DNA from 4 places in the Paenibacillus sp. CF095 genome. Region 3 is predicted to be linked to each of the others. Evidence: riboswitches for the same ligand, from Rfam matches in the RefSeq annotation. Region 3 holds a riboswitch; each other region holds the start of a gene.
What was found. Region 3 has a riboswitch for thiamine pyrophosphate ahead of tenA (thiaminase II). Riboswitches for the same ligand answer to the same signal wherever they lie in the genome.

Region 1: another riboswitch for thiamine pyrophosphate. It lies ahead of BLS69_RS19310 (ABC transporter ATP-binding protein); the one in region 3 lies ahead of tenA (thiaminase II).
Region 2: another riboswitch for thiamine pyrophosphate. It lies ahead of BLS69_RS26815 (ABC transporter substrate-binding protein); the one in region 3 lies ahead of tenA (thiaminase II).
Region 4: another riboswitch for thiamine pyrophosphate. It lies ahead of BLS69_RS05925 (thiamine phosphate synthase); the one in region 3 lies ahead of tenA (thiaminase II).

Annotation. Positions count from the first base shown of each region.
Region 1 covers NZ_FMZN01000001.1:4,380,802-4,384,330, forward strand. The annotation lists gene BLS69_RS19300 (pectate lyase) at 1-138, opposite strand, end outside; gene BLS69_RS19305 (radical SAM/SPASM domain-containing protein) at 488-1,363, opposite strand; TPP riboswitch at 1,546-1,649, shown strand; gene BLS69_RS19310 (ABC transporter ATP-binding protein) at 1,920-2,684, shown strand; gene BLS69_RS19315 (ABC transporter permease) at 2,674-3,504, shown strand.
Region 2 covers NZ_FMZN01000005.1:140,322-143,850, forward strand. The annotation lists gene BLS69_RS26810 (thiamine-binding protein) at 1-216, opposite strand, end outside; gene BLS69_RS26815 (ABC transporter substrate-binding protein) at 433-1,473, opposite strand; TPP riboswitch at 1,695-1,807, opposite strand; gene BLS69_RS26820 (NAD-dependent epimerase/dehydratase family protein) at 1,953-2,708, opposite strand; gene BLS69_RS26825 (VOC family protein) at 2,726-3,112, opposite strand; gene BLS69_RS26830 (DUF2798 domain-containing protein) at 3,287-3,529, shown strand, end outside.
Region 3 covers NZ_FMZN01000001.1:1,734,367-1,737,895, reverse strand. The annotation lists gene BLS69_RS07635 (endo-1,4-beta-xylanase) at 1-1,563, shown strand, start outside; TPP riboswitch at 1,767-1,864, shown strand; gene tenA (thiaminase II) at 1,977-2,639, shown strand; gene BLS69_RS07625 (spore coat protein) at 2,861-3,157, opposite strand; gene BLS69_RS07620 (hypothetical protein) at 3,168-3,368, opposite strand; gene BLS69_RS07615 (zinc-dependent alcohol dehydrogenase) at 3,400-3,529, opposite strand, start outside.
Region 4 covers NZ_FMZN01000001.1:1,335,942-1,339,470, reverse strand. The annotation lists gene thiS (sulfur carrier protein ThiS) at 1-96, opposite strand, end outside; gene thiO (glycine oxidase ThiO) at 93-1,265, opposite strand; gene BLS69_RS05925 (thiamine phosphate synthase) at 1,283-1,978, opposite strand; TPP riboswitch at 2,172-2,281, opposite strand; gene BLS69_RS05920 (ABC-F family ATP-binding cassette domain-containing protein) at 2,357-3,529, opposite strand, start outside.

The sequences.
Region 1 (3,529 bases), 2.6 Mb from region 3:
ACCTTGGCCGTCATAGGTCGTGCCCTTTGGAACCACAATGGTTGAATTTACAACGGTAGGTGCAGCCGCAGCCGGAACGGCACCAAATATAGAAGCAACCAAACCAGCGGACAGCAACAACGTCAATATTTTTTTCATAACTTAATTCCTCCCTTATTCTCTCGTTTTTTGGTAGTGTACAAGTCTGGGCTTGTACTGGAAGTTCGCCAGAGGTGCACCTCTGCCCAACTCACAACCTAATCCTACCAAATAAGGAAGGTAACTAGAATAATCATTAGATCAGATATATCATGACATCGCACAATCCCTGTCATATCGGCATTTTTTGCATACCAGGTCCCTCAAGCAATATGCTGATATCAACCTCAGGTATGCTCATTTGTAACGTTTGTATCCCTAACTTTAATCCCCGATAACAAAGAAAGACCACAACATTTATCTCCAAATGTGTGATCTTGAATGTCTTCTGGCTTGCTGATATAAGATATCAGGCTCCGAATCTCTGACGATAACCGCACTTTCGACACAACTCTTCCACAGCTTCCCGCCTGGAGAAGCCATATACCAGATTGTTCGCTCGCTCACCCTCAATAATCTCCGAGAATGACTTCTCGTGCACATTACCCAGGTTAATTACACCCTCGCCATCGAGACAGCATGGAACCACCGTTCCATCCACAAGCACAGCTGCCTGACCACGCAATGCATGGCAGAAGCCTTTGCCGTCATCTTCAGGTGCATCCAGACTTGGCCACTGGAACTCATGGTCCTGATTCAGGTATACATTCGGGGCAATTTTGACCCCGCTGCCTGGAACTACTTTTTCCTCAATGCAGAAGTCCAGATTGAACTCACGTTCCAATACTTCAAGGGTCTCCCGATTTCGATTCATCTGAGCATTTGTGAAGTTATCCTGCGTCAGATTCCACAGTCGGAATGAAATGATGACATTGTGCTTAACGGCCTCGTGTACAAAGGACAAAATATGACGCAGGTATCCGTCACGGTCGGTTGAACCTTCATGCCCATCGAAGCTGTGCAGGGAGAAATTCATCTGTCGCAGCGCCGGTTTGCCAAGCAATTTATGCTGAGTCTTGGGCAGCAGTGTACCATTCGTTGTAATGTTCACCTTGAGTCCCTTCTCATGTGCGGAATCGAGTAACAGATCTATTTTGGGATGCAACAAGGGTTCGCCTTTGACATGTAGATAAATATGATTGGTGTGTGGTTTAACTTGTTCCAGTATATTGTTGAAGACTTCAGGGTCAATGAATCCTTTGGCACGCTGTGTCTGCGGACAGAAGCTGCAAGCCAGATTGCAGATACTCGTGATCTCAATATATACTTTTTTGAACGTTTTCAACTCGGGTCCCCATTCTGCCTAGGAGGGAGAACAATCCCACCTGCATTTTGTGATCCGGCCAATACGGGCCATCCTTATTATATCGGGTTCCTGAGCCGAGGTAAATTGTTCAGTTATCATGCTGCCTCTTTACAGTTCATGTTCAAGTGATATATGCTGAACACACAACTGCATATCTTGAACTTTTGCACTAGGGGAGCCTTGCGGCTGAGACGAATATGACTTATTCGGACCCTTTGAACCTGATCTGGATCATACCAGCGGAGGGAAGTGGAGCGGCCTTTTAGTAAGCGGAATTTTCTCAATGTATGTGAAGATAAATTGCGAATTTAACTTACAGACCCACTCATTTCTCCGGAAATGGGTGGGTCTTTTTTATGTAGATTTATAAGTTTTCAGCGAAGCTGAATCAATCGATATCGTAAAAACCACTTCAGCTAAACGCGGTCTGTCTTCTCGAAAAGTACGTCGATAGACGTTTTTCTTATGTTACTTCTGCAAAGCACAAGATGCCGTTGTTATTCCAGCAGTCTGATATCAAGGGGGTGAGGATCAGATGACCAACCATGTAACCATTCACAACATAAGCTTCGCTTTTCCGGAAAAAATGGATTCCCCCGTACTCTCCAATGTGTCGCTTCAGGTTCAACAAGGGGAATTTGTCTCGCTCATCGGCTCAAGCGGATCAGGTAAAAGCACGCTTTTCAAGCTGCTCGCAGGCTTGCATGAGCCTACCGTCGGCACCATCGATATTGCTGATGTACCGCAAGGACAACGGCTCGGACGAGTCGCCTATATGCCGCAGAAAGACCTGCTGTTATCCTGGCGTACCGTCATGGAGAACTGCATGCTGCCTGCCGAGCTGGCACCAGGCCGACAGGACAAGGACAAACTACGAGCCGATATCATCGCAGGATTGGCAAGGTTCGGCTTGTCCGGTTATGAGCAGGCCTATCCAGATGAGTTATCCGGCGGCATGCGGCAGCGGGTGGCATTGCTGCGTACCTTGCTTACAGGCGGGCAGCTCATGTTGCTGGATGAACCCTTCGGTGCACTCGACGCCTTAACCAAACGACAAATGCATCGCTGGTTATTGGAGCTGTGGGAGGGCTTTGGCCAAACCGTGCTGTTCATTACACATGACATCGAAGAAGCCCTGCTGTTAAGTGACCGTATCATTCTGTTAACTCCAGGGGGGCAAGGCCAGCAGTTGCGGGAGATGACGGTTCCCTTACCACGCCCAAGGCATTCGGACATGATCTACGAACTGGCTCTCGTGCAGATGAGGCAACAACTGGAGGAACAATTGCATGCAAATTGATAGAGCTGAGGTTAGCGTTTGGACGTGGTGTTCAAAGTGGCTCTCGAGGTCGTTTTCCCAATATGGTTTGTTTATTATGCTCATGTTCTTATCACTGGCGATCTGGGAAGTGATTGTGCGTATGGAATGGGTGCCCTCCTTCATCATTCCTGCACCCACGGCCATCATAGGCTCACTGGTCGAGCATCGTCATCTGCTGTTGACCATCCATCTGCCTGCAACCTTTATGGAGGTTGCCGTAGGTTTTGGATTATCCATAGTGACCGGAATTACGCTAGCGACAGGCATGCATATGAACCGATCGATTGAAAAGGCCTTGTATCCCTTCATCGTGATCAGTCAGACCATACCGCTGATTGCCCTGTCCCCCGTATTTATCCTGTGGTTTGGTTACACGTTGTGGAGCAAAGTCGCGGTGGTATTCTTAATCGCATTCTTCCCCATTGTGGTCAGTACCTACGATGGACTCCGCCAAGGCGATCCAGAGCAGCGTGAACTGCTGCTCACCATGGGCGCCAGCAAGTGGGATATTTTTTGCAAACTCCAGGTTCCGCTGGCACTTCCCTCTTTTTTCTCGGGGTTAAAGATGTCTGTGGTGTACTGCGTGGTTGGGGCAACGATTGGCGAATGGCTCGGTGGCAGCAAAGGTCTCGGATACTTCAGCCGCCGCATGTCCAGCAACATGAACACGGATGCGATGTTTGCTGCTATTGTGCTGTTATCCTTACTTGGGATCGTTTTGTTTGTACTGATTGCCTGGCTGGAGAAACGGTTTAGCATACGGCGTCATCGTCATGGAGGCAAAAGAAAAGTTGGATAATACTTAGACAGAAATTAGAGGTAAA
Region 2 (3,529 bases), on a different contig from region 3:
GCTTGGGCTGCCAGCCTCCACGAGTACCTCGTGCATTTTACGGACAACCTCCAGCAGTTCCTCCAGTTCCCCCTCCATCGTGGTGTCGAGCGCGTTCACCTGATATTTCAGGCCGGATTGCTGAATAACTTCAATGGCGCGATCTACATAAGGGTAAGAATTCTCGCCATTTGGCGTTTTGGGAATAACCTGAATGCTAAGTAATGTGCTTGCCATGAGAGATCACTTTTCCTTTCGTGATAAATTGCATGAATTGAACCAGGTTTACACTCATCACTCCGATTGCAGTACCCTCTTACGATCACTGTTATCCCCGGATTTCTTTAATGAATTTCAATGGAGGAAATCCGGGGATAAAGGTGAGCGCTTCGCTTCTTCAGATGGGTTCTGCACTCTTCGTTCTTGTGTAAAAAAGTTAAACTTAAGCAAATTTTATTGGGGTAAAAAATCGTTCGTATATGCCTTGCTCACGTCGATCTGTTCATCCAGCAGTTTTTTGCTAAACATCCAGTCGGTGTAATTCTGCCATACTTCCTGCTTTTGCTCACCCCAGCGCGGGGCGTCATCCGTGTACTTTGGACTAAGCCATTTCTGGCTTGCCAGTACCAAGTCTTTATCTAGATCCGGTACGGCCTTGATCAGAATGTTCGCTGCGTCTTCGGGATGATCAATCGCATATTGATACCCTTCTGAAGTGGCTTTCAGGAATGCTTTCACCAACTCAGGGTCGTTTTGGATCGTCTGCTCGTTTGTTACAAGGACAGGTGTGTAGTAATCCAATGCATCTGAATAATCCTTCACATATAACATGTCGATCGGTTCTCCGCGCAGTTCGGCTTCAATACCTGTCCAGGCGTAGAAAATCCACGCGAAATCAATGTCCCGTTTCACTGCGGTGAAAAAGTCAGCGTCACCCATATTAATGTTTTTCACTTTGGATACATCGGCTCCGTCGCCTTCCATAATGGATTGCATCACGGCTTCTTCGACTGGGGAACCCCAACCGCCATAGGTTTTACCTTCAAAATCTTTCGGTGATTTGATATTCCGATCCGCCGGAGCAGCGAACCCGGATGTATTATGCTGAATAACTGCTGCGATGGAGACCAATGGAACACCCTGTGTGCGGGCTTGAGTTACACTCTCCTGATAACTTACGCCAAAAGGCACTTCATTCGAGGCAACCATTGTATCTGCGCCACCGGCACCTGGTTGTACAATCTCTACATTCAAGCCCTCAGCCTTGTAAAAACCTTGATCTACAGCCGCATATAGGCCGGTATGATTCGTATTCGGTGTCCAGTCGAGCACCACTTTAATATCTTTCAGGGCGGCAGTGTCACCTTTGTTACTGCTTTCCGCATTTGTGTTGCTGTTCTGTTCTGCCGGGGCAGCTTCTTTGCCGCCACATGCGGCTACAGTCACCATAAGCACGCATAAGAGCATCAATCCCATCGTTCTACGCCATTTCATCTGTAATTCTCTCCTTCGATATGTCCGGCCGAGTGGCACGGGGTACTCCTTGGCTTCATATCCAATCATCTTGCATAAATCAACAGATTTATACCAGTTGAGATCTGAATAACGTCACTTTTTTTAGCTCTCTGGCTATATAAAAGAACATTAAAAAAGCGTCCCGTATTCCGGGACGCGTGCAGGCGTTAGAGAGGTGGCGTTCAGCCATAGGGCTGTGCCATTTCGATATACTCCGATTCCTACGCTGGCATGATCCAGATCAGGTCTAAGGGTTAGTATCTTGGTGGGATACACTCTCAGCCGGCCAATTCCGACTCCCCTGGGAAACTATGAAGTTACGGGCATTACTAGGTGTAATTATAGGCCAGCGGGTGGAACGTGTCCAGTCAGGAACTGGATGGGGACACGTATGAACTTATCAAACAGGCCGTTATACATATGTATATCAGCCTGTTTAGATGTGTTATTTTCATTAATTATCGTGGCGAATCATATAAGGCAATCTGGCTGAGTGCAAATGCATCGGATTTTGGGGCATAACCTACCTGTTTCTGAGTGGTTTCCAGATTCAATCGTTTAAACCGATTATTCGAGATCCCATGCAGTATGGTGAAGGGCTCCAGATTGGTAGCTGTAATTGCTTTGAACATCAAATCACACAAGTCAGCCGGACTAATATACGCGCTCATATCCCTTGCTTCCAGCGCTGGTCCGTCCGGTTGAAAATCATCATATGCACCTATACGTATTGCTACACTTTGTAAACCTTCGGTATACGCAAAATAGGAAGCGAGCGATTCTCCAAAACATTTGCTAACCCCGTACAAATTCCGTGGGTGTGTTGGCATGTCCGGATAGACTTGAGCATCAATGGGATACCCCTCAATCGTCTGTGCACTGCTCGCCAGAATGACTCTTTGCACACCTTGGTCCTTAGCTGCACGGAATACATTAAATGTACCTTTGATATTGATGTCCAACAACGATTCATAGAATCCGGCATTCGGGGAAGGGTCTCCCGCCAGATGTACTACCACATCCATGCCTTCGCAAGCATGCTGACAGGCTTCAGGGTCTGTCACATCCAGTGTCATGATCTCATGGTCGGTTTCTTGATACGTATGCAGTCTGTCGATATTCAAATCCGTTAGTCGCAGGTGATATGCTTCTGACAAGTGTTGGGACAAGTCCCGGCCAATTTTCCCGGCTGCGCCGGTAATTAAAATGTTCATGAAATCAACTCCAATTCTTAGCGCTGGAAGAACTCAATCCATTCCTTTTCAGGTCCATAGATGAAGAAATAGCGGTAACCGTTAGGCAGTGTAATAATCTCTCCATCAATAAATACGGCTTTGGTGGCTTGGATGCGTTTGTACTCAGAATCAAGATCATCTACATGGATCGCAAAATGGTGTACCGTACCTTCGGAAGGCAGCTTGTCGCTGTAACCTTGAATTAACTCAATCTCAGTCTCATTACTTCCATTGAAGCCAAGGAAGGCGAGCTGAATGACGCCGTTGGTATGGGTTACCCGGTCTTTCAATTCAAGACCAACAATCTCCGTATAGAAACGCAGCGTGGTCTCCAGATCACGCACAGCAATGCCGACGTGGTCAATGCGTTTTTGAAAACTCATAATCCAAATCCTCCTTATACTATGAATCTTTCTACCATTTTAAGGGATATCATAGGGCTGTACTACATGGTTGTCAAATCCGGTTTTAATTTGGAAAAATTATAATTGTTCACAGAATGTTCACTTATGTGGTGGGTTTCCTCATCTCTATAATTACGAAGGTAAACAGAGAGGATGAGAGAATTGCCAACAAGCAAGAAGGAACAAATTATTTTCGGATTAATGATGTGTACAGGAATGGTCTTGGTCATGATGTTCTTCAATCTATGGCACAGTGGGTTACTCGGCAAAATGTCCCCGCTTGAGATACTGCTTCAATTCATATTATGTTTTGTCATCGCGTTTCTGGTGGAGTCTTTCATTGTTGGCCCTGTGGCGAGAAAGATTGCATTTTCTATGCCCTTCGACAAGTCCAAT
Region 3 (3,529 bases):
CCGGATGCCAAATTATACTACAACGAATACTTCACGGAAATCCCTGAGAAAAGAGAGCATATGTTTCAGTTGGTCAAACGACTGAAAGAGAAGGGACTCATCGATGGTGTGGGTTTGCAATCCCACTATAACCTGGAATCCCCGCCCATCGAGGAAATTGAAAAAACGATCAACATGTTCGTCGAACTTGGATTGGATATTCAGATCACGGAACTGGATGTGGATAGCGGAATTCCATTTGGTGAAGAGATGTCGGATGAAGTTGCGGTAAAACAGGCGTATCGATATAAGGAACTGTTGGATTTGTACAAAAAACACAAAGATCACATTTCTTCAGTTACCTTATGGGGACTCCAAGATGAGAAGTCTTACAACAACCAGGCGATGCTGTTTGATTCAGCCCTGAAGGCCAAAAAAGCATACTGGGGACTCGTGGATGAATCCAGCTTGCCTGTGTTGACACAGAGAGCCGTCTCACTTTCGGGTAAACCGGATATCAAAAAACAGTCACAAGATCCGCTCTGGAACAAAGCGGTGTCTACTCCACTGAAGGGTGACTCTTCGGGATCAGCCAGTTTCAGAACCTTATGGGATCAAAGTAACCTGTATATCCTCGTGGATGTTCAGGATGCGAAGTCAGATGTGAATGACAGAGTAGAACTCTTTGTTGACCTCAATAATGGCAAGACCACCTCATATGAAGCAGATGACCGACACGTAATTATTAAGCGGTCGGGCAAAGCTGAGGGCGCGGAGCGGCGTTCATATCGTGTACGCGAGACAAAAGCTGGATATCAGGTTGAATTGTCCATTCCATGGGATGGTATCCAAGCCGGTTCAGAATATGAAGTTGGCTTGGATATCCGTGTGACTGATGGCGGTGCAAGTGGGACAGAGCCTCATAATCCACTATACTGGAATGATCGAACACAATCTCAGGAACAAGATACAAGCAAATACGGCGTGATTCAGCTTGCCCCTATGCCCAAATCTGCACAAGCTGTGCAAGGGATTGTTCAGATTGATGGGAAGAAAGACGCCCTATGGAATAAGGCTGTACCATTTGAAGTAAAAAGGTTGAATGAGACCGAAGGTGCAGAGGCAGTGGCTCGCGCAATGTGGTCAGGGGAGTATCTATATCTGCTGATTGACGTCACTGATCCAAACATCATCACAGATAGCATCAACCCATGGGATCAGGATTCGGTTGAGATTTTCCTGGACGAGAATCACCAGCGCACACCGTATTTTCAATATGATGATGCCCAGTTCAGAATCAGTGCAGACAATGTAGGAACCTTTGCAGGGGGTGCCTCACCCGGACGCCTTGTAAGTGCTGTGAAGAAAACAAATAAAGGATATCTCGTAGAAGCCCGAATCCAGTTACATTCACTGACGCCCAAAGCAGGAAATGTTCTCGGTTTCGATCTTCAAATTAACGACAATCAGGGCGGAGGTAAACAGAACGTAGCTAAGTGGAATGATACGACCAATGAGAGCTGGAGAAACACTTCCCAGTACGGAATACTCACTTTTGTCGGAAAGAACAAACTCGGGCATTAAATCATTGGCAGTAGTTCAAAGAATAGAAACCATCATAACAGTAGCTAAAACTCAACCATTGTTGTGATGGTTTCCGTCGTTTAAATACGTCTCTCAAGCTGATGAGGGGGATACAATCTGCCTTGACTATATTTAACAGCCCTTGATATACTAAATGAATGTTGTTTTTTTTTATGCGGATAAGAAAGTAATCAACTACATACAACCGTTTGCAAGGGAGCCTTAACCGGCTGAGAGGGTGTTAAACCGACCTTACCTGATTTGGATAATGCCAACGTAGGGATGCAACGATGAAACACTGTACTTGGGTAGCTCATGCGCCCCCCTTGTTTTAGTGTATTTGTCTGCGAAACATCCTATGGATGTTTCGTTTTTTTGTTTTTAAATACGTACATTATGAATTGGAGGAACACATGTTGACTATTTCAGAGAGACTATATCAGGCAGCACAGCCTGTGTGGAAGGAATGCCTTGAGCATCCTTTTGTTAAAGGGATCGGAGATGGTTCTTTACAGGTTGAACAATTTCGTTATTATTTGCTGCAAGACTACTTGTACCTGTACGATTATGCCCGTGTATTTGCACTAGGTATTGTCAAGTCGCACGACCCCAAATTGATGCAGTTTTTTAGTAAAAACGTAGATAACATCCTGAATGGTGAAATGAAAATTCATCGTTCTTATATGGAGCGATTAGGAATTACAGAGGATCATGTTTTTCAGGTAAAACCTGCACTGAAGAATGCAGCGTATACTAACTATATGCTCTCTGTTTCCCATGCGGGCGGCATAGCAGAAGTACTTGTATCCATTCTGGCCTGCTCATGGAGCTATGCAGAGATTGGTCAAGTTCTTTCCCAAAAGCCAGGTGCAGCTGATCATCCCTTTTATGGAGAATGGATCACAGGATATGCTTCCTCTGAATACAACAGCAACAACCAATCCCTTGTCGCGTTAACGGATAAGCTATTAGAAGGCTGTAGCGAGGTAACGTACCAACGGATGGAAGATATTTTCGTGATGTGCAGTCGCTTTGAACTTGATTTTTGGGAGATGTCATGGAGGCTGGAGGCTTGAGCTCACTGGTAGTTGATTAAAGGTCTCGGTCGTGGAGCTGCAAAGGGTAATCAGTCTCAGAATGGAAAATAAGTAGATTTACGTAAAGGAACGCTAGTATAAGCGTGTTTCGTGACGATGCCAAAAAAAGGGCGGAGTGTATCCGCCTTTTTTCATTGTTGAAATTCTTGACACAGGAGCATTTTATACTCTGAAGTCTCTGGCTAAAATCAAAAAGGGCGTCAGGACGGAATGTTCATAGCAGTCTGAATGTTTTTCAGATCGAGCTGAATTTGCTCTGCAATATGGTAAGGGTGGTATAAGCCATGCTGCACCATGTAATTTGATATCTTTTCATGAGAGTCTATGGCTTCATCGAGCTGTTTCATCAAAATTTGTTTGATTTCGGGGGTAGCACATTCGGTCACAGCCATGGCGTAGTTTCTGACGCCGCTCTTGGCGTTCATCAAAAAATCCATTGCGATCACGTCATCGGTCAGCGTATTAAGACCAGTCATGTGTTCTAATATTGGGTTCATTTTTTATCTCCTATACAGTCGCTTTAGACAGCACTCCACCGAGCTCCTGAAGCTGCTGTTGTGATAATGTCGCATCTTGTTGCAAAATTTGCTTGAGCTCCGGGTCGTTTACCAGAGCTTGCATGGTCTTGGATTTTGTCATGCAAACCGTCTTGAACGCAGCTATTTCATGCACCTCGAGCATCTCATGCAAAGCGTATGTGGAATCCATTCAGATTGTCCTCCCATGTATCAATTCATATTTAAGGCTTTAAGATGACTTTAATGCAATCGTCCGTTTTTGTATCGAACACTTCATAGCCACGCTTGGCCTCGCTGAGCGGAATGACGTGCGTAACAATGTCCCCAGGGTCCACTTTGCCAGACGTAACC
Region 4 (3,529 bases), 400 kb from region 3:
AGTCTTGACTTGCAGATCAAAAGATTTAAGCAGTTTATCCACACGATTCAATCTGTCTTCAATCTCCATCCGTTGACCATTAACGATGATATTCACTGCACCACTCCCTTTCTGTTCAATCGCTCCGGACTCAGCGCCTCAATTCCGAGTTCTTCTGAGCTTTTGCCAGCGAGCAACTCAGCGATAAGCCTTCCTGTTATCGCACTAAGCAAGATACCGTTGCGGTAATGCCCAAAGGCGGCGAACAGCCCTGGTATACTCTTGCAAGCACCTATATAAGGCAATCCATCTGGAGTTGCCGGTCTTACGCCTGCCCACGCTCGTATAAATTGTGCTTCTTTCATCCCAGGCACCCAGTGGGTAGCCGCTGTTAGCAGCTTCTGAACACCCTGTACAGAAACGTTCAGATCGGTTCTGCCTGGCAGACTGGTTGCCCCGAGCCAAACTTCGCCATTAGCTTTGGGAACAATATAGATATCCTCTGCATACACCGTTCTGTCAGGTCTGTACCCAGCATGTTCATCTGAGAACTGAACGGCGGCTATTTCTCCTTTTACCGACCACACAGGCATGCTCAGATTCACATGTCTCATCAACTCTTCACTCTGTAATCCAGCCGCTATAATGACATGTTTGCATCTCATCTCACCGATCGATGTGGTGATTCCCTGCACGCCATGTTCGTTTGCTTGCACACGTATATCCTGTATGTCCTCCATAACCCGTGCTCCCAATGCTTGAGCGGATTCAGCATATGCCTTCGTTAGATGGACTGGAAGAATCTCACTCTCGTAAGGTCTGTAGTAGGCTCCATACGTATCTCTGTTAAGCCATGATGCCTCCTGTTGCACAACGGAACGATCCCACCATACCTCATCAGCAGAAGCAGACAACGCAGACTTCCGATTGTCCTTATAACTACTTAATTCACTGTATGAACGAAAAGGAGTTAGGAATCCCTGGCATTGCAGGCCAGTCTCTACCTCACTGAGTGTAGCCATTAGCACCTGTTGCTCGATAAGTAACTGTCTACTCTGTCTGGCAAGCTTAGCCATCAAAGGATGAGCAAAATCCTCACTGCCTGCCGCCAGCATTCCAGCCGCCGCGCAAGAAGTGCCTCCTGCAATCGCCGAACGCTCCAGCAACAGCACATCCTGTCCACGGGAAGCAAGCTCATAAGCGATAGCACAACCAACAACGCCTCCACCTACAATAATCGTTTCTGCATGAAACTTATCCGGTTTATCAATAACGATCTCTTTCATCCTCTCATCTCCTTGATTCAGGGACTCAGACTTTCTGTAGCAACGATAGCCTGCCTTAATAATGCAGCCGCCCGATCCGGTGACTCGCTCGCCCATACATTCGAGATCACGGCGACTCCCTGTGCCCCTGCAGAGCGAATAGCGTGAATGTTTCCCGGTCCGATACCCCCAATCGCCATGACAGGAATGGAGACACGCCTGCACACTTCAGCAAGAGCATGTAATCCTCTGGGGTCAAGATCAGGCTTACTGTTGGTTGAGTAGACATGCCCGAAGAAAAGATAATCGGCTCCCCGTTCTTCAGCGATTTTTGCCTCATCGATTGAATGAACAGATACACCCAGACGAAGGCGCTGCACATTGCTTATAACAGCAGGGTTATAATTTCGTATCGCATCTTGCCCCCAATGTACACCGCCATAAATGTCATTCTGTGAAGGAAGTTCTGAACTATTGATAACAATGCGGCAAGATGGAATGCCAACGCTACGCAGACTTTGAGCCCAACCGATCTTGTCTTGCCATGTGAGTTGTTTTTCTCGTATGTGAATATAGTCCACCAAAGGCCAAACGTCCTTTGCAGCTTTTACAAAAGATGCCTGATCCCCTGCACCCGTAGATACAACATGCAATTCAAATGATTCTTGAACATGTTCATGAGAAATTACCGTACTGTTCATCTCCTTCCAGACTTGAATGCTATGAAAACACAAAAAAGCCACTCCCGTAGGGGAGTGGCTGCGTATTAATTATAGGACCAGATGACTGACTGATACATACAGTTCATTTCGTGCAATAAAGCTATAGACCTTATAGCCATAACGTTATACACGCAACTGCATGTTTCAATTTACTAAGCAAGACGGTTGAATTCTTTCGAATTGCCGTTTGCTCACGTCATTCACTGAAACGCGCTCGCCACTTCCCTACGCTGGTATGATCCAGATCAGGTGCAAAGGGTCCGGAATCGCATTCTTCCATCTCAGCCGCATCGTGCGGCCCCCCTAGTGTTCATATGAAGTTGTAGCCTATGTTACCATAGACGGTTTTTTTTGTCACCGTCATTTCTGTTAAACATTGTCTTGAATCGTTTAGTTTTTCTCAGACCATTCTTCGACATTCCATGTTTTGGTGACCCATCCCTCGTAGAAATCAGGTTCATGAGATACCACTAACACCGTTCCCTTGAATTCTTTCAAAGCACGCTGCAACTCCGCTTTGGCTGTGACATCCAGATGGTTCGTCGGCTCATCGAATAGAATCCAATTGCTTTCACGCATCAAGAGTTTGCATAAACGAACCTTGGCTTGTTCTCCACCACTCAGCATATTAAGTGGACGAGTAATGTGCTCATTTTTCAACCCGCAGCGAGCGAGATGACCTCGGACCTCATTTTGGGTCAAATGTGAAAATTCATTCCAGACATCCTCAATCGGCGTGATATTCCCAGCACGAACCTCCTGCTCAAAATAGGCTGTTTCGAGGTAATCTCCTAAGAAAGTCTTTCCACTGAGTGGAGATATTTTTCCCAGGATGGTTTTCAACAGCGTCGATTTACCCACACCATTACAACCTACGATGGCAATTTTCTCACCACGTTCGATTGTCATTGTCATCTTAGGCAGCAAAGGATACGTATATCCAATTTCAAAATCAATACCCTCAAAGACCGTTTTACTGCTCGCACGGGCATCCTTGAATTTGAACGTTGGTTTGGCCGCTTCATCTGGGCGATCAATACGTTCAATTCTGTCCAGCTGTTTCTCCCGACTCTTCGCTCGACCTGAAGTTGAAGCACGTGCCTTGTTACGCTGAATGAAATCTTCCTGCTTCTTGATGTACTCTTGCTGTTTCTCGTATGCATCAATATGCTGGGCTTTATTCATATCAGCCATCTCGAGGAACTTGTTATAGTTCGCTGCGTATCTCGTTAATTTGGCAAATTCCAAATGATAAATGACATTTACGACTTCATTCATGAATTCCGTGTCATGGGAGATTAAAAGAAACGCGTGCGGGTAGTCCTTCAGGTAACGTGACAGCCATTCAATGTGCTCTACATCCAGATAGTTGGTCGGCTCATCCAGCAAAAGAGCTGTAGGTTTCTCAAGCAGAAGCTTGGCAAGAAGCACCTTGGTACGTTGTCCACCACTTAGAGCTGCGACATCCCGATCAAGACCAATTGCGGACAAACCAAGACCATTGGCCATCTCTTCCACTTTTACGTCAATCAGATAAAAGTCGCCCTGTTCCAGTTGTTCCTG